2 regions of the Mycobacterium sp. E802 genome follow, and region 2 is predicted to be linked to the other one. Evidence: predicted binding sites of a transcription regulator. Region 2 holds the regulator's gene; the other holds the start of a gene.
What was found. The regulator HspR, encoded in region 2, represses chaperone genes until heat shock. The targets are predictions, from matches to a motif close to ANNTGAGTNNNNNNNACTCANNT.
Positions count from the first base shown of each region.

Region 1: the regulator HspR is predicted to act here: its motif matches at 2,133-2,155, upstream of lon (endopeptidase La).

Region 1 is NZ_LZJD01000067.1:20,489-23,902, reverse strand. It holds gene A5699_RS10045 (esterase family protein) at 1-216, shown strand, start outside; gene A5699_RS10040 (molybdopterin-dependent oxidoreductase) at 292-1,851, shown strand; gene A5699_RS10035 (hypothetical protein) at 1,848-2,045, opposite strand; gene lon (endopeptidase La) at 2,167-3,414, shown strand, end outside.
Region 2 is NZ_LZJD01000012.1:29,161-32,574, forward strand. It holds gene A5699_RS02070 (FAD-binding oxidoreductase) at 1-275, shown strand, start outside; gene A5699_RS02075 (aldose 1-epimerase) at 295-1,197, shown strand; gene A5699_RS02080 (heat shock protein transcriptional repressor HspR) at 1,194-1,571, opposite strand; gene dnaJ (molecular chaperone DnaJ) at 1,568-2,734, opposite strand; gene grpE (nucleotide exchange factor GrpE) at 2,772-3,407, opposite strand; gene dnaK (molecular chaperone DnaK) at 3,404-3,414, opposite strand, start outside.

The DNA of each region.
Region 1 (3,414 bases), on a different contig from region 2:
ACCAACGGCGGCAATCTGATGGCGGCGCAGTTCCTCGAAGGTCTCACGCTGCGGACCAACATCACGTTCCGGGACAACTACATTGCGGCCGGCGGCACCAACGGGGTGTTCAACTTCCCCGCCAACGGCACCCACTCCTGGGGCTACTGGGGCCAACAGCTGCAGCAGATGAAGCCCGACATCCAACGGGTGCTCGGCGCACAGTCGGCCACCTAGATCCATCACCACAGGGAGCCTGCCGTAACCCCCAGCGGCAGGCTCTCTGCTGTGTGCGGGAGTAGTTTGTGGAGGATGGTCGAGACCTCGTCGACACCCACGGCGAACGCTCGGATGCTAGGCGGGGTTGCCGCCGCCGCGGTGGCGCTCGGCGTGGCGCAACTCGTCGGCATCGGGTTCTCGCCGCAGGCCGATCCACGCGACGCGGTCGGCGCGGCGATCGTCGACCTCACACCGGGGCCGGTCAAAGAGTGGGCAATTCAGACCCTCGGCACGTTGGACAAACTGTTTCTGTCCGTGGTCGTGCTGGTGGTGATCGCCACCGTCGCCGCCCTCGCCGCGACCTACGAAACCCGCCGCCGGCCGGTGGGCAGCGCGATCTTCGTCGTCGCCGGAATCCTCGGATGCGCGGCCGTGCTCTCGCGGCCGGACTCGTCTGCGCTCGACGTGGTGCCCACGGTGATCGGCACCGCGGCCGGCGTGGCCGCGCTGCGGTGGCTTGCCGGCCGGCTGTGGACTGAACCGGCCGGCTCCCCCGGCTCCCCCGACGACGTCGACGACGTCGACGCCGGCCGGCGCGGCTGGCTGATCACCGCCGGGTTGCTCGGTGTCGGCATTGCCGGCGGAATCGTCGGCACCGTGATCGGCAGGCTGGCCAGTTCGGTGGCGGCAGAACGTGACAGCGCGGTGATCCCGACTCCGCGCGTACCGGCTCGGCCGGTCCCGGCAGAGGTCCAACCCGCCGGGGTGACCCTGCCGAGTTTCCTCACCGACAACGCCGACTTCTACCGGGTGGACGTCGCCCTGAGCGTCCCGCAGCTCAGCCGTCAGGATTGGCGGCTGCACATCCACGGCATGGTGGACCGCGAAGTCACCTATAGTTTCGCCGACCTGGACCGGTTCGAGGCCGTCGAAAAGGTCATCACGCTGACGTGTGTATCGAATCCCGTTGGTGGAGACCTGATCTCGAACGGCGTGTGGACCGGCTACCGCCTGACCGACCTGTTGGACGAGGCCGGAGTTCACCCCGACGCAGACATGCTGCTGTCGACGTCGGTCGACGGCTTCACCGTCGGCACCCCGGTGCAGGCCCTCACCGACGGGCGCGACGCCCTGCTCGCGGTGGGCCTCAACGGCCGGCCGCTACCGGTCGAACATGGTTATCCGGCCCGGCTGGTGGTGGCCGGCCTCTACGGTTACGTGTCTGCCACCAAGTGGGTCACCGACTTGGAACTCACCCGGTTCGACCGGGCCGAGGCGTATTGGACCAGGCAGGGCTGGGCGCCGCGGGGCCCGATCAAGACCGAGTCCCGCATCGACGTGCCGAGACCGCGGCAGAAGGTGCCGGCCGGACCGACGACCTTCGGTGGTGTCGCCTGGGCACAGAATCGCGGCGTGCGCGCCGTCGAGGTCCGCATCGACGACGGCCCATGGGTCCCGGCCCATCTGGGTGCGGCGTACTCCGATCAGACGTGGCGGCTGTGGAGCCTGCCGTGGCAGGCGAGCGACCCGGGCGACCACACGATCACGGTGCGCGCCATCGACAACACCGGCGTGGTCCAGACCGCGCAGGAAGCGCCGCCGGTGCCCGACGGGGCGACCGGTTGGCATTCGGTGACGTTCACCGTGGCTTAACGCCTGAGTCTGCGCCAGCTGACGACCGCGACCACGACACCGATCACCGCGGTGATCGGACCGATGATCGACCAGGTGGTGGTGTTGCTCATCGGGCTGCCCTGCAGCACACCGAATCCTTGCAGGGCCCAGATTGCCCCGAACAACGCCACGATCACACCGATCGCAAGCGTCACGATGAATCCCCGGTTCATGGAGTCGGATGCTACGCGCCGGTGGTCGCGTTCACCCACGGCGAACCCGTCCGCCAGTCGAACCGGGAACAAACCCATCACCGACAAGGTTGAGCGCATCAGACTGAACTTTGGAGGTTCGATGCCTGAACACACAACGCCGAATGCGTTGCCGGTCCTGTTCCTGAGCGAGCCGATCGTGCTGCCCGGAATGGTGGTGCCCGTCGAACTCGACGACGCCGCCCGCACCGCGGTGGCCGCAGCCCAGGCCAGCGAGGCCGGGAAACTGCTGATCGCCCCGCGGTTGGACGACCGGTACCCCACCCACGGTGTGATCGCCTCGATCGTGCAGACCGGTCGCATGCCCGGCGGCGTGGAAGCCGCCGTCGTCCGTGGTGAACGCCGTGCCCACATCGGGTCCGGCACCACCGGCCCCGGCACCGCGCTGTGGGTCGAGGTCGACGAGGTCGCCGATATCGAGTCGAGCGATGCCACCTTGGCCTTGGCAGCCGAGTACAAGAAGCTGCTGCTGGCCATGCTGCAGCGTCGCGAGGCGTGGCAGATCGTGGACGTGGTCAACAAGATCACCGATCCCTCGGCCCTGGCCGACACGGCCGGGTACGCCTCATATCTGACCGACGTGCAGAAGCGCGAGCTGTTGGAGACCGAAGACGTCGGCCGTCGCCTGAGCCTGCTCGTGGAATGGACCGGCGAACACCTGGCCGAGGTCGAGGTGAACGACAAGATCGCCGAGGACGTCCGGGCCGGCATGGACAAACAGCAGAAGGAATTCCTGCTGCGCCAGCAACTGGCCGCGATCCGCAAGGAGCTCGGCGAGTTGGGACCTGATGGCCAGGAAGGAGAAGCGGATTACCGGGCCCGCGTCGAGGCTGCCGATCTGCCCGAGAAGGTCCGGGAAGCGGCGCTTCGTGAGGTCGGCAAGCTGGAACGCTCCAGCGAGCAGAGCCCCGAAGGCGGCTGGATCCGCACCTGGCTCGACACTGTCCTGGACCTGCCGTGGAACGAGCGCACCGAGGACTCGACCGACCTCAAGGGAGCGCGGGAAATTCTGGACGCCGACCACCATGGGCTGGACGACGTCAAAGACCGCATCGTCGAGTACCTGGCCGTGCGGGCTCGTCGCGCCCAACGGGGCCTGGCCGTCGTCGGCGGTCGCGGATCGGGCGCGGTGATGGTGCTGACCGGTCCACCTGGGGTCGGCAAGACCTCGCTGGGCGAGTCCGTGGCGCGGGCGCTGGGCCGAAAATTTGTGCGCGTCGCCCTGGGCGGTGTGCGCGACGAGGCCGAGATCCGCGGTCACCGGCGCACCTACGTCGGTGCGCTGCCGGGTCGCATCGTGCGGGCCATCGGCGAGGCGGGTTCGATGAAT
Region 2 (3,414 bases):
TCGCCTCGACCAACCCCTGGTTGTCGGTGACGCCGGTGTCGGAGTACAGCACCGATCCGCCATGGGCTGGGCAATATCCCGACGTGCAGCCCCCGCGCGGCCTGCACGTGCGCCAAACCGGAACCTTGGCGGAGGTGGTGACCAGATACGGCAACTGGGGTGACCGCCAAATTCTCATCTGCGGTGGTCCCGAGATGGTCACCGCCACCAAATCCGCCCTGATCGAGCGGGGTGCGCCCGCCGACCGCATCCAGCACGACCCGCTGACCCGCTGACGCGTGCCAGACTGGCGCCATGGCCGACCTTCACCCAGTCATCCTGCAGGATCCCTCGTCATCGCTGACGGCCACCTACGTTCCGGGCGCCGGGATGGTGTGCAGCTCGCTGGCCGACGGCGATATCGAGTACCTGGGCCAGCGGCGCGGCCTTCAGGCCTACGTCTCTGACGGCAAGACCATGGGCATCCCGATCCTCTATCCGTGGGCAAACCGATTGAGCGGCAACGAATATCGCGTCGGAGACACTGAGGTTCAGCTCACTCCGGGGGCTGACGGGGTGCGTGCTGATCCGCACGGCGCACCCATCCACGGTGTGCTCGCAGCCTATCCGGACTGGCAGGTGATCGAACGGTCCGAGAACTCACTGGTGGCGTCCCTGGACTGGGCTGCTGAGCCGACACTACTGGCGACGTTCCCCTTCCCGCATCGTTTGACGATGACGGCGTCATTGGCCGACCGGATCCTCACGGTGTCGACGACGGTAACGGCCACCGGGACGCAACCGGTGCCGCTCTGTTACGGCTACCACCCGTATCTGACGATTCCCGGTGTGCCCCGGAAAGATTGGGACCTGCACTCCCCCGCCATGCGGCACCGACTGGTGGACGACCGTGGGCTTCCCACCGGTGAATTCCGGGAGTGGCCAGGTGGGACAACACAATTGGGCGACACCGAACTCGACGACGGATTCGATGAGGTCGACGCGGGCGCGGTGTTCGCACTCTCGGGCGGTCAGCATCGGATCGAGGTCACCTTCGACAAGGGCTACACCGCAGCCCAGCTGTTCGCACCGGGCAACGATGCCGTGGCGGGGATCGAGCCGATGACGGCACCCACCGACGCACTGCGCCAAGGCAATTACCGGATGGCCGCCCCCGGAAAACCGGAGACGGCCATCTTTTCGATCAGAGTCGGCTAACGTGCGCCCCGTCGGGGCTGCCACAGGACCACCGCTTTCGACGCCGCCGAAACATCGCGGCGCTGATCGGTGGTGAGCCGCTCGACCTGCTGGGTCAACTCAGACACCCTGGTGCGCAACGCATCCACCTGATTAGTGAGTTCGATGATGCGTTTGATACCGGCCAGGTTGACGCCCTCGTCCTGCGACAGCCGCTGCACCTCGCGGAGCAGATCGACGTCGCGTTCTGAGTAACGTCGCCCACCTCCGGAACTGCGTTGCGGGCTGACGAGGCCGAGCCGGTCATAGGTGCGCAGGGTTTGCGCGTGCATACCGGCCAGCTCGGCGGCCACCGAGATCAGGAACGTACGGGCTTCCTCCTTACGCTGGCTCATAAATTGCCCGCCCAACCAGCCCGCGGATCGAACCCGCTGTCCCGTTCGGCTTTCGCGTAGGCCTCCAACGCCTCGGCCGCTTCACCTTCCAGGTTCGGCGGCACGGCGACCTTCACCGTGACCAGCAGGTCACCGTGTCCCCCGGAGCGTTTCGGCACACCGCGCCCGCGCACCCGCAGGATGCGGCCGTCGGAGGTGCCCTTGGGCACCCGCACGCCGACCTTGCCATCCAGCGTGGGAACGGAAAGCGTTGTACCCAGCGCCAATTCGTGGAAGCTGACCGGGACGCTGACCGTCAGGTCGTCGCCGTCACGTCCGAACACCTTGTCCGGGCGCACATGCACGGTGACGTAGAGGTCGCCCGAGGGGGCGCCCCGTAACCCGGCCTCGCCCTGGCCGGCCAGCCGAATGCGCTGGCCGTCCTCCACACCGGGAGGGATCCGCACGTTGATGGTGCGGGTCCGGGTGGTGACGCCGGTGCCCTTGCACTCCTCGCAGGGGTGCTCGATGATCGAGCCGCTGCCCCGGCATTCGGTACAGGGCTCGGAGAACCCGAATGCACCCTGGTTGCGGTTGACCACACCGGAGCCGTTGCAGTTCGGGCACACTTTGGGGCTGGTGCCCGGCCGCGCACCACTGCCGTGGCAGTTGGTGCAGGGCGCCGGGCTGGTCAGCCGCAGTGGCATGGCCACGCCCTTGGTGGCTTCCAGGAACGACAGCTCGGTCTCGGTTTCCAGGTCGTTGCCTCGGCGGGGCCGGCTCGGCCGTGGTTGGGCGCCACGGCCGAACAGCCCGCCGAAGAGGTCACCGATGTTGGCGCCGCCGCTCTGGCCGGCCGCGTCGAACAGGTCTCCCAGGTTGAATTCGGCTCCGTCGGAACCGAACCCGCCACCGAAGTTCCCACCCGGGTTGAACCGGCGCCCGCCACCGGCGAACAACCGGCGGGTCTCGTCATACTCCTTGCGCTTCGCGGGGTCCGACAGGACGCTGTTCGCCTCGGAAACCGCCTTGAACCGCTCGGCCGCTCCCGCATCGGGATTGCGGTCGGGATGCAGTTCAGAGGCCAGCTTCCGGTAGGCCTTCTTGATCTCGTCGGCGCTGGCGTCAGAGGAGACGCCAAGTTCTTTGTAGAAGTCCTTCTCGACCCACTCGCGTTGGGCCATGCGCCACCTCCTTACCTCTTCTCTCTAGTCGTTGTATCTAGTTGTCTGATTCTGCGGCCTGATCACCGGCGGCGTCAGCGTTATCCGCACCGCCGTCGGCATCGGCGACGGTGTCGACCACGCCCACCATGGCGTGGCGGACCACCTGCTCGCCGATGCGGTAACCCCGGCGCATCACGGTCCCGACCACGGGATGAGTGCCTTCACCCTCGTGCTGCACGGCCTCGTGCAACGACGGGTCGAATTCGTCGCCCTCTTCACCGAACGCGGAAAGCCCTTGTCCTTCAAGGACACTGACGAGCTTGTCGGCAACCGACTTGAGCGGACCGGATTCCAGGTCGCCGTGGGCGCGGGCCCGGTCGAGGTCGTCGAGGATGCCCAGGAGTTGGGTGATGACGCCGGCCTTCGCCCGGTCTGCGGTGACCTGCTGGTCGCGCAGTGCCCGCTTGCGGTAGTTGTCGTATTCGGCCTTGACGCGCTGCAGGGTCGACTTGAGTTCGGCCACCTCGTCGCTGTCGCTCGCCGACTCTCCGGTAGGCGATGCGGCCGACGCCGGCCCGCTGGGGGCCGGCGCCTGGTCGCGTACCTCACCGGTATCGGGATCGATGCGCCGTTTGTCGGTGATGGTCACCGGCTCCTGCGGATCGTCGCCGCCGTTTTGAGGTTGCGTCACTTGTTCT